DNA from 2 places in the Ensifer sp. ENS07 genome. Region 2 is predicted to be linked to the other one. Evidence: riboswitches for the same ligand, from Rfam matches in the RefSeq annotation. Region 2 holds a riboswitch; the other holds the start of a gene.

Region 1 (7,279 bases), on a different contig from region 2:
CCTGCCTCGCGACTGAGGAAGCCGCATCTGGTATGGTGGCGGGCACGCATGGCTCCACATATGGCGGCAACCCGCTGGCCATGGCCGTCGGCAACGCCGTGCTCGACGTCGTTCTGGCCGACGGATTCCTGACGCATGTGCGCGATGTCGCGCTGGTCTTCCGCCAGGGCCTTGCGTCGCTCAAGGACCGTTTCCCTGATGTCATCGAGGACATCCGCGGCGACGGTTTGATGCTGGGCATCAAGGTGAAGGGCCCTTCGGCCGATCTGCTGAAGGAAATCCGCGGCGAAAAGCTCCTGGCCGTGCCGGCGGGCGAAAATGTGCTGCGTCTGCTGCCGCCGCTGACCGTGACGGCGGAAGAGGCGCGCGAGGGGCTCGCACGTATCGAACGCGCCGCCGAGGCGGTTCGCAAGGCAAGCGGCAACGCCGCGGCCTGAAGGTAGCGACCCAGGGACGACTAAGGCGTTAGAATGACCTTCGTGCGGGCACGTGGATAGCGTGCCGCACCAGGGACCGATTTTTCAGACAGGAACCGAGTACGATGGCAGGCACCAGACATTTTCTCGATCTTTCGGCCATGACGGCCGCCGACCTCCGGACGATCATCGACGATGCGCGCGTCCGAAAGGCGGCGACCAAGGCCGGAACTGCCGAGAAGCCGCTCGCCGGCAAGATGCTGGCGATGATCTTCGAAAAGCCCTCCACCCGCACCCGCGTTTCCTTCGATGTCGGCATGCGCCAGCTCGGCGGCGAAACCCTGTTTCTGTCGGGCACCGAAATGCAGCTCGGCCGCGCCGAGACGATCGGCGACACGGCCAAGGTGCTCTCGCGTTACGTCGACGCCATCATGATCCGCACCACCGACCATCGCCGCCTTCTGGAACTGGCCGAGCATGCGACGGTCCCGGTCATCAACGGCCTGACCGACGATACGCACCCCTGCCAGATCATGGCCGATATCCTGACCTTCGAGGAGCATCGCGGTCCGGTAAAGGGCAAGACGATTGCCTGGACCGGCGACGGCAATAACGTGCTGCATTCGCTGATCGAAGGTTCTGCCCGCTTCGGATACCGCATGAACATGGCCGTGCCGCTCGGTTCCGAGCCGCAGGACAAGTTCCTGAACTGGGCGCGCAACAATGGCGGCGAGGTCCTTTTGTGTCATGACGCCGAACAGGCCGTCGCCGACGCCAATTGCGTCGTGACCGACACCTGGATCTCGATGAACCAGGAACATCGCGCCCGCGGGCACAACGTCTTCCAGCCCTACCAGGTCAATGAAGCGCTGATGAAGCGTGCGGCCTCCGATGCGCTGTTCATGCACTGCCTGCCGGCGCACCGCGGCGAAGAGGTCACCGACGAGGTCATCGACGGCCCGCAGTCGGTGGTCTTCGACGAGGCGGAAAACCGGCTGCACGCACAGAAGTCGGTCATTGCCTGGTGCATGGGGCTCGTCTGAGCCGGCTGCCCGGTCGCGCGCGACGGCGAAGAGGCTTCAGTGCGCTCCGCCGAGCGTGCGCCATATAGGGGCGTGTTCACCGCACTTGACATTGTCCACGTGCGACACGATTTAGGCGGCATACGGGCGCTCCTGAAAGTAGTGAGCGCGCAACCGTCGAGGTGGTGCGTTGCTATGGCGGCGGCACATACCTGGTGGACAATCCGTTTATCGCGGGATCAACTGAGACAGCGAGCACGTTGCGCGGGGATAGCAATATCTCTGGTGCAGCTTGGTGGCTGAAGGCAAGGAGCAAGACATGACTGACATGACGCCAGGGCTTGGTGAGTTCGACTTTGCCGGTGACGATCACGTCGTGCCTTTCCAGGTGGAAGGCCTCGACGTGCGCGGCCGCGCCGTGCAGCTCGGCCCCATGCTGGACGCAATCCTCGAGCGCCACAACTATCCGCTTCCGGTCGCGCGTCTGGTTGCTGAAACCGTTGTACTCACCGTGTTGCTCGGGACCTCGCTGAAGTTTGAAGGCAAGCTGATCGTCCAGACTCAGGGCGATGGCCCTGTCGATCTGGTGGTCGCTGATTTCTCGACGCCGGATCGCGTGCGCGCCTATGCCCGCTACGATCAGGAAGCGCTTGCCGCTGCCGAAAAGGACGGCCGGACCCTTTCGCACGAGCTGCTCGGAAAGGGCGTGCTCGCCTTCACCATCGACCAGGGCGCCCATACCCAGCGTTACCAGGGGATCGTTGCGCTCGACGGAGCGACGCTGGAAGAAATCGCCGGCGTCTATTTCCGACAGTCGGAGCAGATCCCGACCAAGGTGCGCCTTGGCGTGGCCGAGCTTCTCGATCGCGACGAAAACGGCAAGCCGCGCCATCGCTGGCGCGCCGGCGGCATGGTCGCCCAGTTCCTGCCGGAAGCGCCGGAACGCATGCGCCAGCCCGACCTTTCCGGCGGTGATGGTGATGATGGTGAAAGCGCGTTCGGTGACGACGATCTCTGGGCCGAAGCCAAGGTGATGGTCGAAACGATCGACATGGACGAGTTGACCGATCCGATGGTCGGAACCGAGCGGCTGCTCTATCGCCTGTTCCACGAGCGCGGCGTCCGCGTCTACGAACCGCAGGCGGTCTACGACCGCTGCAGCTGCTCGCGCGAGAAGCTTCAGTCGGTGTTGTCCAACCTGAGCACGGACGACCTCGAAAGCACCATCGACGATGGCGAAGTCAAGGTGACCTGCGAGTTCTGCTCGACGACCTATCGCTTCGAAGCAAGCGAGGTGCGCCCGCAGTAGCGGGCGCTTCCGGCCGACTGGCCGCGATTTAGAGCGACGCTAGTCCGAAGGACGCGCTTCAGTTCAGGGTGCGCACGAGCCCGGGTGAATCGAGCGAGAAGGCGGGGATGGCAACGTTGAAGGTCTCTCCGCCTTCCGATTCCATGCTGTAGTGGCCGAACATGACGCCTGAGGGCGTATCCAGAGGGCATCCGGACGAATACTCATAGGTATCGCCGGGATTGAGCAGCGGCTGCTCGCCGATGACGCCCGGACCGCTGACCTCGTCGACTTGCCCGTTCTCATCGGTAATGTGCCAGTAGCGCGTCATCAACCGCACGGACGCGTCCGAGTGGTTTGAGATGACGATGCGATAGCCCCAGACATAGCGGCCGTCATCGGGATCCGACTGCTCTTCGAGATAGTACGGCTCCACCGTAACTTCTATGTCGCGGGTCAAAGCGCGATACATGGGCATCACCTTGCTTCAGGTCTTTCAGGGTATTCTACAGCAAGATGGTTTCGTCAAGAATAACGGCAAGATTGTGCGATCCCATGATGGGACGGATGGCCGTGCTGACGCGATCGAGCGGGTGAAACGTGCCTGGCACCTTGGCGCCGCGCCGCCGGAAACCATCTCGTGATGGCCGGCAAGCGGCGTCGGCCGCCGTTGATCACGGCGGCCGTGTCTTCGTAAAATCAGGACTTCACGGCCTTCAGCGCGCGGGCGAAATCTTCCACCACATCGTCGCTGTCCTCGATGCCGGCCGAGAAGCGCACGGTTCCAGCGGAAATGCCGAGCTCTTCGCGGGCCTCGTCGGTCAGGTTCTTGTGCGTGGTCGTTCCCGGATGGGTGATCAGGCTCTTGCTGTCGCCGAGGTTGTTGGAGATGCGCACGATCTCCAGCGCATTCTGCAGCGCGAAGGCTGCATCCTTGCCGCCCTTCAGTTCGAAGGCGACGAGCGTCGATCCGCCGGTCATCTGCTTGGCGATGATGTCGGCCTGCGGATGATCCTTGCGGCCAGGATAGATGACCTTGGCGACCTGCGGCTGTTCTGCCAGGAAGTCGGCCACGCGGCGGGCCGTTTCCGTCTGCTGACGCACGCGTAGCGGCAGCGTCTCGATGCCCTTCAGCAGCGTCCAGGCGTTGAACGGCGACATCGCCGGGCCGGTGTGGCGGAAGTAGTCGTGCAGGTGCTCGTTGATCCATTCCTTGTCGGAAAGCACGACACCGCCGAGGCAACGGCCCTGACCGTCGATATGCTTGGTGGCGGAATAGACGACGATATGGGCGCCGAGTTCCAGCGGCTTCTGGAAGAGCGGCGTCGCAAAGACGTTGTCGACGACGACCTTGGCGCCGATCTGGTTGGCGAGCTTGGCAACGCCGGCAATGTCGATGACTTCGAGCGTCGGGTTGGTCGGGCTTTCGAGGAAGAAGACCTTGGTGTTCTTCTGGATCGCCTTTTCCCAGTTGGCGAGGTCGCGTCCGTCGACCAGCGTGCACTCGATGCCGTATTTCGGCGCCAGCGTCTCGACCACCCAGCGGCAGGAGCCGAAGAGGGCGCGGGCGGCGACGATGTGGTCGCCGGCCTTCAGCTGGCAGAGAATTGCGGCGGTGACGGCAGCCATGCCCGATGCCGTGGCGCGCGCATCCTCGGCGCCTTCCAGCATGCACATGCGCTTTTCAAACATGTCGTTGGTCGGGCTACCGTAGCGGGCGTAGATGAAGCCTTCGGTCTCGCCCTTGAAACGAGCTTCCGCAGCTTCCGACGTCTCGTAGACAAAGCCCTGGGTAAGGAAGATCGCCTCGGAGGTCTCTCCGTGCTGGGAACGGGTGGTCCCGCCATGGACCAGTTGCGTTGCGGGGCGCCAGTTTTTGCTCATGTGACGGTCACTTTCAAAAACAAAAAAACCGGCCGCGTGAAGGGCCGGTTTGACACCCGGCCTTTTTAGCTACTTGTTTAACGTGGCTGCAAGCCGACCGGCCAAATCACCACGGGATAAAGCTTCAATACTGCCAGGGTACGCTTGCGTCAATTCCCGGAGTTTGGTTTTGTCTCGCAACTGAAAAGAGGACTGCAATGGGCCGCGACACTGGGATTTTGGCCGATCGCGCGATCGCCGCGCTGTTAGAATCGGGACGCCTCAAAAGCGAGAAGCCGCTGGATGTCGATCAGATCCAGCCGGCAAGCCTCGACCTGCGCCTAGGCTCGAAGGCTTTCCGCGTCCGCGCAAGCTTCATGCCAGGCCCGTCTCACCTCGTTGCCGACAAGCTCGACCGGCTGAAGCTGCACGTCGTCGATCTGACCGATGGCGCGGTGCTGGAAACGGGCTGCGTCTACATCGTGCCGCTGATGGAAAGCCTGGAACTGCCTGAGGGCATGTCGGCCTCGGCCAACCCGAAAAGCTCGACCGGTCGCCTCGACATCTTCACCCGCGTCATCACCGATCGCGCCCAGGAATTCGACAAGATCCCGGCCGGCTACAGCGGTCCGCTCTATCTCGAAATCAGCCCGCGCACCTTCCCGATCGTCGTGCGCCGAGGCTCGCGCCTGTCGCAGATCCGCTTCCGCATGGGCCAGTCTATTCTGTCGGAGCAGGAACTGCAGGCGCTGCACGAGAGCGACGTGCTGGTGGCGAGCGACAAGCCGAACGTCAGCGGCGGCGGCATCGCGCTGTCGATCGATCTGAAGGGCACCGGGCCCGAAGGCCTGATCGGCTATCGCGGCAAGCATCACACCGCCGTCATCGACGTCGACAAGAAAGCGCAGCACGCGATCTTCGATTTCTGGGAGCCACTCTACAGCCGCGGCCGCGACGAACTGATCCTCGATCCGGATGAGTTCTACATTCTCGTCTCGCGCGAGGCGGTGCATGTTCCGCCGCTTTATGCGGCCGAGATGACGCCGTTCGATCCGCTGGTCGGCGAGTTTCGCGTGCATTATGCCGGCTTCTTCGATCCGGGCTTCGGCCATGCCTCGGCCGGCGGCACGGGCAGCCGTGCCGTGCTGGAAGTGCGCAGCCACGAGGTGCCGTTCATCCTCGAACACGGCCAGATCGTCGGCCGCCTGATCTACGAACACATGCTGGAACGGCCGGATGGTCTCTATGGCCTCGGCGTCGGCTCCAACTACCAGGCGCAGGGCCTGAAGCTCTCGAAGCATTTCCGCGCCGAGTAGGGGATTTTGCAGCGCCCCTTACGCGATCCCGCGCAAGGGTGCTTGACAGATCGCCCCGGTTCGGGAAGTTTCGCAGGCGCCGCGGGTGTAGTTCAGCGGTAGAACGCCAGCTTCCCAAGCTGGATGTCGTCGGTTCGATCCCGATCACCCGCTCCATTCTTTCTCGTCCCGTTCCTTGTGTAACCGCGTTCTCGTGGCGGCCTATGGTCAGCTGCGCTGCGGCCGGTTACTTTACCGCTCGATGAATCACCGCGGTTCCAAGGGCCGCCCCTGCCACATGAGACGTGCCGGCCGCTGCCCATGAAAGTTCTTTCCTTTTTCGCCCTTTGCGTATCCTTGATCGCGACGCCGCTTGCGGCCGAGGCTAAGGATCTGCCGCTGCTGTTCGACGCGCGCGAACGCATCGCCAAGCCCGACCTCACGGGCCTGGCGCGCCTGCGTTTCCTGACGACGGTGGACTTTCCGCCGTTCAACTTCATCGACCAGTCCGGCAAGCTTTCGGGATTTCATGTCGATCTCGTGCGCGAGATCTGCCGCGAGCTCGACATCGAGGCCAAATGCCAGATCCAGGCCGTGACCTATGCGGAGCTGCTGCCGGCACTGGAAGAGGGGCAGGGCGAGGCGGTGGCCGCCGGTATCGCCGTCGGTCCGGAACTGCGCCAACGCTTTGGCTTTTCCCGCGCCTTCATGCGGCTTCCAGCGCGCTTCGCCGTCAATACCAAGGCGGCCGGCGCAGTCTCGGCACCGAGCGATCTCAAGGGGAAGCCGGTCGGTGTCGTCGCCGGAACCACGCATGAGGCGATGTTCAAGGCGTTTTTCCCAAAGATCGAGGCCAAGGTCTATCCCGACCGCGAGGCCATGCTGACGGCTCTGCAGAAGGGCGATGTGCCGGCGGTGTTTTCCGACGGCATGCAGCTGTCCTTCTGGATCTCGGGTAGCGCTGCTGGCGGCTGCTGCACGCTTGTCGATGGCGCCTACTTCTCGCAGCGCTTCCTCGGTGAAGGCCTGACGATCATGAACCGCAAGTCCGAGCCTGCCCTGACCCAGGCGATCGATCACGCGCTGCTGGCGCTGTCGCGCAGCGGCCGCTTGGAGGAAATCTACCTGCGCTACTTCCCGAACGGAATCTATTAGGCGCCAGAACTTTTCGGCGTGATCACCGGCCGGCCTATCGGCGGAAGCGGGCGAGCGCGCCGCGCTCGATAGCGGCGCAGGTCAGCTTGTCGAGGCCAAGCCGGTCGCGCAGCAACTGCAGCAGGCGGATTTCTTCGTTGCGGATGCGCTGGTCGGCGGCCGCGATCTCGACGGCGAGCGCATAGGCCGTCTCGTGGAACTTCTCCGGCAGCGCTTCGCGCACGATCTCGAGCATGATGT
Region 2 (7,279 bases):
GGCGAGCGTGATGCTGTCGGGCGTCTGCTTTAGGATCGTCCAGTTGCGCTTGCCGATATTGTCGCTGCCGCCGTGCAGATGCGTGACGCCCTTCTCGTTCAGTTCGAGCTGGTAGGCCTCGCCATCGAGCGTGAAGCGGCCGTTGCCGATGCGATTGGCGCAGCGTCCAGGCGTGGCGCCGAGATAGGGCGAATGGGCGAGATAGCTTTCGAGATCGGTGAAACCGAGCACCAGCGGCGGCTCATGGCCTTCCAGGCGCAGGTCCTGGATCACCGAGCCCCAGGTCAAGACATGGGCGGTGAGGCCGCCACCGGAGAGCACCACACGATGGACCGGCTCGCCGGATGGCAGGTGGCCGAAGATTTCCGTGTTCTGATGCATATTCACCGCTGGCTCCCACTACAGCGCTGCGCGTCTCCCCAGACGCACAAAGGTCGCCGTACACTTTTGAATTGCTGCATGTTTTGTCCTTGGCTCGGTTAGGATCCAAGGAAACATGCAACGGTGCGATCGCAGCAACCTGCGTCATTTCCAAAGGCACGGCAACCGGAAAATCATACTAAATGCGGCCTGGCGCCGTCTCCGGCCTGAGAGCAAAAACATCCAGCTATTCAAGGTGCTATAGCGACCTCTCGGCAGACATGTCAGCGCGACAGCTGCTTGGTCGCCTCCTGCAGGCCGGCGAGCGTCAAGGGGAACATTCGTCCCTCGAACAGGCCCTTCACCATCGTGATCGACTGGGTATAGCCCCAGTGCTGTTCGGGCACGGGATTGAGCCAGATGGAGCGCGGAAAATGTGCCGTCAGACGAGAGAGCCAGAGGGCGCCCGCCTCGTCGTTCCAGTGCTCCACCGAGCCGCCGGGGTGGCTGATTTCATAGGGGCTCATCGAAGCGTCGCCGACGAAGATGGCGCGATAGTCGCCGCCGTAGGTGCGCAGCACTTCCGTCGTACGGGTAATGTCGACACGGCGGCGGCGATTGTCCTTCCACAGGCCCTCGTAGACGCAATTGTGGAAGTAGAAATGCTCCATATGGCGGAACTCGCTGCGAGCCGCTGAAAACAACTCCTCGACGATGCGGATATGATCGTCCATCGATCCGCCGATATCGAAGAACATCAGAAGCTTCACCGCATTGCGGCGCTCCGGCCGCGTCACCACGTCGAGATAGCCGTGTTCGGCGGTGGCGCGGATCGTGCCGGAGAGGTCGAGTTCGTCGGCGGCACCCTGGCGCACCCAGCGCCGGAGCCGCTTCAGGGCCACTTTGATGTTGCGCGTGCCGAGCTCGATCGTGTCGTCATAATCCTTGAACTCGCGCCGGTCCCAAACCTTGACGGCGCGGCGGTGGCGCGACTGGTCCTGGCCGATCCGCACACCCTCGGGATTGTAGCCATAGGCGCCGAAAGGCGAGGTGCCGGCGGTACCGATCCATTTCGAGCCGCCCTGATGGCGGCCCTTTTGCTCCTGCAGCCGCTGGCGCAAGGTCTCCATCAGCTTGTCGAAGCCGCCGAGTGCCTCGATCAGGCGTTTTTCTTCCTCGCTCAGATGCTTCTCTGCGAGCTTGCGCAGCCAATCCTCGGGGATGGTGGCCTCTTCGCTCGCTTCCATCGGGTTGACTGCTTCGAGACCCGAAAAGCAGTGCTGGAACACCCGGTCGAAGCGGTCGATATGGCGTTCGTCCTTCACCAGTGCCGTGCGCGCAAGATAGTAGAAGGCTTCGACGTCGAAGGTGGCGATGCCCGCCTCCATCCCCTCGATCAAGGACAGGAATTCCCGGAGCGTGACCGGGACCTTCGCTGCCTTGAGTTCGAGGAAGAAGGGAATGAACATCTGACCTCAGCTTTTCCCGGTGCCGATCTCCGCGAGATCGTAGGGCGTCGTCTGGTACATCTCGTTGATCCAGTTACCGAAGAAGAGATGTGCATGGCTGCGCCAGCGGTTCTGCGGCGGCAGGGTCGAATCGTTGTGCGGGAAGTAGTCGTGCGGCATCTTGATCGGCACGCCCGCATCCACGTCGCGGAAGTATTCGTCCGACAGCGAGGTCGAATCATACTCCACGTGGTTGAACATGTAGAGCCGGTTGCCCTTTTTCTCGTGCACGAGGCAGACGCCCATCTCCTTCGATTCCATCAGGATTTCGAGGCTCGGCACCTTGTCGATGTCGGCGCGGCGCACTTCGGTCCAGCGCGAAACGGGGACGGCGAAATCGTCGGAGAAGCCGTTGAGATAGACGGAGGAGCGGTTGAGGTTCTGGTGACGATAGACGCCGAAGGCTTTTTCCTTCAGCGGATACTTCGGCACGTCGTGGAAGTGATAGATTGCCGCCATCGCGCCCCAGCAGACGTTGAGCGTCGAATGCACGTTGGTCTCGGTCCAGTCGAGGATGCGCTTCAGCTCGTCCCAATAGGTGACGTCTTCGTATTCGAGCGTCTCGACCGGGGCGCCGGTGATGATGAAACCGTCGAACTTGCGGCCCTGCACTTCTTCCCAGGTCTCGTAGAAGGAGAGCAGGTGATCTTCCGAGGTGTTCTTGGCGCGGTGAGCGCCGATGCGCACCAGCGACAGTTCCACCTGCAGCGGCGAAGCGCCGATCAGGCGCGCCATCTGGATCTCTGTCTTGATCTTGTTCGGCATGAGGTTCAGGAGCCCGATCTGGAGCGGGCGGATATCCTGACGGATCGCCACGGTCTCGGTCATCACCCGCACGCCCTCATGCGCGAGGGTTTCGAAGGCGGGCAGCGTATCGGGAATCTTGATGGGCATGGGCTTCCACTCGATCAATACAAAAAAACCGGCGGCGATTGATCGCGACCGGTCCTCGGAAATCCAACTTTCCTCGGCCCTTTAGCGACTTGTTTAACGTGGCTGCAAGCCGGCCGGCCAAATCACCACGGAGAATTTGATAGCGCGAGTGGGCCGCGGGGGTCAAGAAAAACGATTCGCGTAGGGGGCGGCTGCCCCTCATCCCGCTGCCGCGACCTTCTCCCCGCTGGCGGGGAGAAGCGGCCTTGCCGCACCCGATCGTTCCACGAGCTAAGCTCAGCGACCGTTCGGCCCATCTTGGCAGCCGGGTTCGCTGTCGGCACGTCTCGGCTTGGGGGCAGCCGTCGTCCTCGTCCCCTCTCCCCGCCCGCGGGGAGAGGGTCAGGGAGAGGGGCTGGTCTGCAGCAGGCTTAGAGCATCCCGCATGCCATAACCCAGCCGGCGGTCAGCCTGATCGATACCGAGCCAAAAGAAACGAAAGCGAATCGGGTCACCGCCGCCAAAGGGCGTCATTTCCTGATGTATCCAGGTCTGCCGTTGCTCGCCGGCAAGGGCGATGTGGAAGTAGTGCCGCCGATGACAGATCGTCCTGCCGTCCTTCGGGTAGTGGTAGTCCTGCGTGACGAGATGGGTGAGTGCTTCCGGCGGCGTCAGCCCGGTTTCCTCGATGAATTCCCGCTGAGCCGATGTCTCCGGGCTTTCGCCTGGTTCCATCGTACCGCCGGGCACCTGCAGCTCGATCTCTGGGAAATCCGGCTCGTCGAAGACCAGCAGGCGGTCCTGCCAGGTGGCGTAGATCAGGACCTTGTGCGCGTCCGGCCTCATCCGTCGCGGCGGGCCATGAAGGCGAGGCGCTCGAAGAGGTGCACGTCTTGTTCGTTCTTCAGGAGCGCACCGTGCAGCTTCGGCAACATGGTCTTGGCATCGGCCCTGAGGTCGGCCGGATCGACCTCGTCGGCGACGAGCAGGCGGATCCAGTCGAGCGCCTCTGACGTGGAGGGCTTCTTCTTCAGCCCCGGCACCTGGCGGATGTCGTAGAAGGCGGCGAGCGCCGCCGAAAGCAGCGTCTTGCGGATGCCGGGATAATGCACCTCGACGATGCGGGCGAGCGTGTCTGCATCGGGGAAGCGGATATAGTGGAAGAAGCAGCGGCGCAGAAACGCGTCCGGCAGCTCCTTCTCGTTGTTGGAGGTGATGATGACGATCGGCCGGTGACGCGCGCCGATCATCTCGCCGGTCTCGTAGACATGGAATTCCATGCGGTCGAGCTCCTGCAACAGGTCGTTCGGAAACTCGATGTCGGCCTTGTCTATCTCGTCGATCAGAAGCACCACGCGGCGATCGGCCTCGAAGGCCTGCCAGAGCTTGCCCTTGCGGATATAGTTCCGGACCTCGTTGACACGCTCGTCGCCGAGCTGGCTGTCGCGCAGCCGCGACACGGCGTCATATTCATAGAGGCCTTGCTGTGCCTTGGTCGTCGACTTGACGCTCCATTCGATGAGTTCGAGGCCAAGGGCGGCGGCGATCTGGCGGGCAAGCTCGGTCTTGCCGGTGCCGGGCTCGCCCTTGACCAGCAGCGGCCGCTCCAGCCGGATCGCGGCGTTGACGGCGATCATCAGGTCCTTGTCGGCGATATAGTCGGCGGTGCCTTGAAATTGCATGGGCGTCTTCCGGTTCAGCGTAAGTCAGGCGAAGTCATGCCCTATGGACTATCGCATAATGGCTTAAATCGGAATCGTTTTGAGGGTGGGCGCGATCAGGGGGGTCAGCCGCGAAGCGCGGTGACCTCGATCTCGATCAGCATTTCCGGGCGGATCAGGTCGCAGACGATCATCGTTGCGGCCGGGCGGATCTCGCCGAAGACTTCGCCGAAGATCGGGAACACCCGGTCGGCGAAGCTGGCATCGGTGACGTAATAGTGGTTGCGCACCACGTCCTTCATCGAGAAGCCCGCTTCCTTCAGCGCGCCCTCGATCGTCTTCAGGCAATTGCGCGCCTGCTCTTCCACCGTCTCGGGCATGGTCATGGTGGCGTAGTCATAGCCGGTCGTTCCGGAGACGAAGCACCAGTCACCCATCGCGACGGCACGCGAATAGCCTGCCGTCTTTTCGAAGGGCGAGCCCGAGGAGATGAGCTTGCGCGCCATATCTTCGTTTTATGCCCAGGGGCGCGCGGCGCCGACCGTCTTTTCGAAGCTGTCGATGGCGGTTGCCTTTTCCAGCGTCAGGCCGATGTCGTCGAGGCCGTTCAAGAGGCAGTGACGCTTGAAGGCGTCGACCTCGAACTTGACCGAACCGCCGTCCGGACCGGTGATTTCCTGGGATTCCAGGTCGACCGAGAGGATGGCGTTGGAGCCGCGCGAGGCGTCGTCCATCAGCTTGTCGAGGTCAGCCTGGCTGACGACGATCGGCAGGATGCCGTTCTTGAAACAGTTGTTGTAGAAGATGTCGGCAAAGGACGTGGAGATCACGCAGCGGATGCCGAAGTCGAGCAGCGCCCACGGAGCATGCTCGCGCGAGGAGCCGCAGCCGAAGTTATCGCCGGCAACGAGAATGCTGGCGTTCTGGTAGGCCGGCTTGTTGAGCACGAAGTCCGGGTTGACCGAGCCGTCTTCATTGTAGCGGGCTTCGGCGAAGAGGCCCTTGCCAAGGCCGGTGCGCTTGATCGTCTTCAGGTAGTCCTTCGGAATGATCATGTCCGTGTCGATGTTGACGACGGGGAGGGGGGCGGCGACACCGGTGAGCTTGACGAATTTTTCCATAACTTCAGGCCTTCGATTTCAGAAGAATGTTGCGCTAGCGTTTAGATGAGTTTTGCGCCGAAATGAAGGAAAATCTGTTCAAATGCGCTTCGCCGGGCGGGTGAAAATGCCCGCCCGGCGAGAGCTTCGTCCGGATCTCGATTGTCTGCAGGGACTTAGCTTGCCTTCACCGGGCTGTTCATGGCCCAGAGAACGCCGAAGGGATCGCGGAGCTGGCCGTAGCGGTCGCCCCAGAACATCACCTCGATCGGCATGACCACCTCGGTGCCGGCGGCAACCGCACGGTCCCACCAGGCATCGATGTCGTCGACGGTGAGCGTCAGGGTGAAGGCCTGCGGCTTTTCCAGCGGATGACCGTATTCCGGATAGGCATCGGCGAGCATCAGCGAGCTGCCGTTGACATAGAGGTGGATGTGCATCGTGCGGCCCTGCTCGTCGAGCGGGTGCCGGCCCACTTCCTTGGCCCCGAAGGCGCGCTGGTAGAATTCGGACGCCTTGGCGGCGCCATCGACCTGAAGATAGGGCAGAAGGCCGTTGAGGACCGGTGCCGGCTGCTGCGTCTGGGTATCCATATCGTTCTCCATCCTGTTCGAAGAGCCAGGACCGTGCTGGCCTGCCTCAAGGACGGACATGGAATCTCCGATCCGACATGGGGTCGAAAAAAAATCGCAGCCATGACGTTTTTCAAGGCCGCCAACAGGGTTCGAGCCGATCACGGATCGGCCCGATTGCAATGATCGCCGGGGATCGATTCCGACGCCCAGGGATCGATTTCGACACCCAGGGGGATCAGAGGTCGATGATCGTGCCGCGGCCGTCGTTCCAGATGCGCATCTCGCGCTGGCCCTGGGCCGCACCTGCGGCAGCCGGGCGCGCGGTGGCGCGGGCAGGCCTGAAATTCAGCCGGGTGGCAATGGCGCTGCCGACCACGACGACGGCGGCGATGCCGGCCAGTGCCAGCGCCAGCGAGGCGGTAAGCACAAAGGCCGCGAACGTGATGGTCAGGGCTGCGGCCGTAAAGAGAACAGAGCGAATGCTTTGCATAATCGTCACCTTTCTGATGGCGATGTGGGGGCGCGCCTTCGGACTTGCAAGAGGCGGGCTTTCGAAAGGGGTGCGGCGGTTCGCCTCGTCTTGCGGAACGCGGCAAAGGCGGGCACAACTGAAGCATGAACAAATCGAGCGAACATCACCCTGTACGCCTGCGCCGCTCGGTGCTTTGCGTGCCGGCCGACAATGCCCGCGCGCTTGCCAAGGTCGCGGAACTCGCGACGGATGTCGCGATCTTCGATCTCGAGGATGCGGTAGCGCCCGAGCGCAAGGTGGAAGCGCGTGCGGCGCTGGTGCAGTATCTGACGGCGAGCCGGCCGGATTGCGAGATTGTCATTCGCATCAATGCGATCGGCTCCGACTATGGTCAGGGCGATCTTGCTGCGGCGCTTGCGGCCAATCCCGACGCCATCCTGTTGCCGAAGGTCGAAAGCCCGGCGGATATCCAGGCGGCGGCCGACTGGCTCGACGAGAACGATGCGCCGGAGACGCTGCGCCTCTGGGCAATGATCGAGACGCCACGCGGGGTGATCAACGCGCCGGCAATCGCCGAGGCCGGCCGTACCTTCAGTGGCAGGCTCGATTGTTTCGTCGTCGGCCTCAACGACCTGCGCAAGGAGACCGGCGTTCCGGATCGTCCGGGCCGGCCCTATCTCATCCCCTGGCTGATGCAGATCCTGCTTGCCGCGCGCGGCGGCGGGCTCGA

Evidence for each region. Region 2 has a riboswitch for S-adenosylmethionine ahead of metA (homoserine O-succinyltransferase). Riboswitches for the same ligand answer to the same signal wherever they lie in the genome.
Region 1: linked by a shared signal. The riboswitch ahead of IB277_RS17195 (O-succinylhomoserine sulfhydrylase) and the one ahead of metA (homoserine O-succinyltransferase) in region 2 are both predicted to bind S-adenosylmethionine.

The regions. Positions count from the first base shown of each region.
Region 1 covers NZ_JACVBE010000004.1:462,782-470,060, forward strand. The annotation lists gene IB277_RS17170 (aspartate aminotransferase family protein) at 1-437, shown strand, start outside; gene argF (ornithine carbamoyltransferase) at 542-1,459, shown strand; gene IB277_RS17180 (Hsp33 family molecular chaperone) at 1,758-2,747, shown strand; gene apaG (Co2+/Mg2+ efflux protein ApaG) at 2,806-3,198, opposite strand; gene IB277_RS17190 (hypothetical protein) at 3,197-3,370, shown strand; gene IB277_RS17195 (O-succinylhomoserine sulfhydrylase) at 3,426-4,610, opposite strand; SAM riboswitch at 4,655-4,733, opposite strand; gene IB277_RS17200 (2'-deoxycytidine 5'-triphosphate deaminase) at 4,808-5,905, shown strand; tRNA gene IB277_RS17205 (tRNA-Gly) at 5,987-6,061, shown strand; gene IB277_RS17210 (transporter substrate-binding domain-containing protein) at 6,206-7,039, shown strand; gene IB277_RS17215 (tellurite resistance TerB family protein) at 7,074-7,279, opposite strand, start outside.
Region 2 covers NZ_JACVBE010000010.1:238,176-245,454, forward strand. The annotation lists gene IB277_RS26350 (aldose epimerase family protein) at 1-381, opposite strand, end outside; gene IB277_RS26355 (VWA domain-containing protein) at 645-1,829, opposite strand; gene metA (homoserine O-succinyltransferase) at 1,836-2,762, opposite strand; SAM riboswitch at 2,824-2,901, opposite strand; gene IB277_RS26365 (NUDIX domain-containing protein) at 3,144-3,587, opposite strand; gene IB277_RS26370 (MoxR family ATPase) at 3,584-4,423, opposite strand; gene IB277_RS26375 (RidA family protein) at 4,528-4,908, opposite strand; gene leuD (3-isopropylmalate dehydratase small subunit) at 4,918-5,523, opposite strand; gene IB277_RS26385 (glyoxalase/bleomycin resistance/extradiol dioxygenase family protein) at 5,679-6,095, opposite strand; gene IB277_RS26390 (hypothetical protein) at 6,313-6,567, opposite strand; gene IB277_RS26395 (CoA ester lyase) at 6,693-7,279, shown strand, end outside.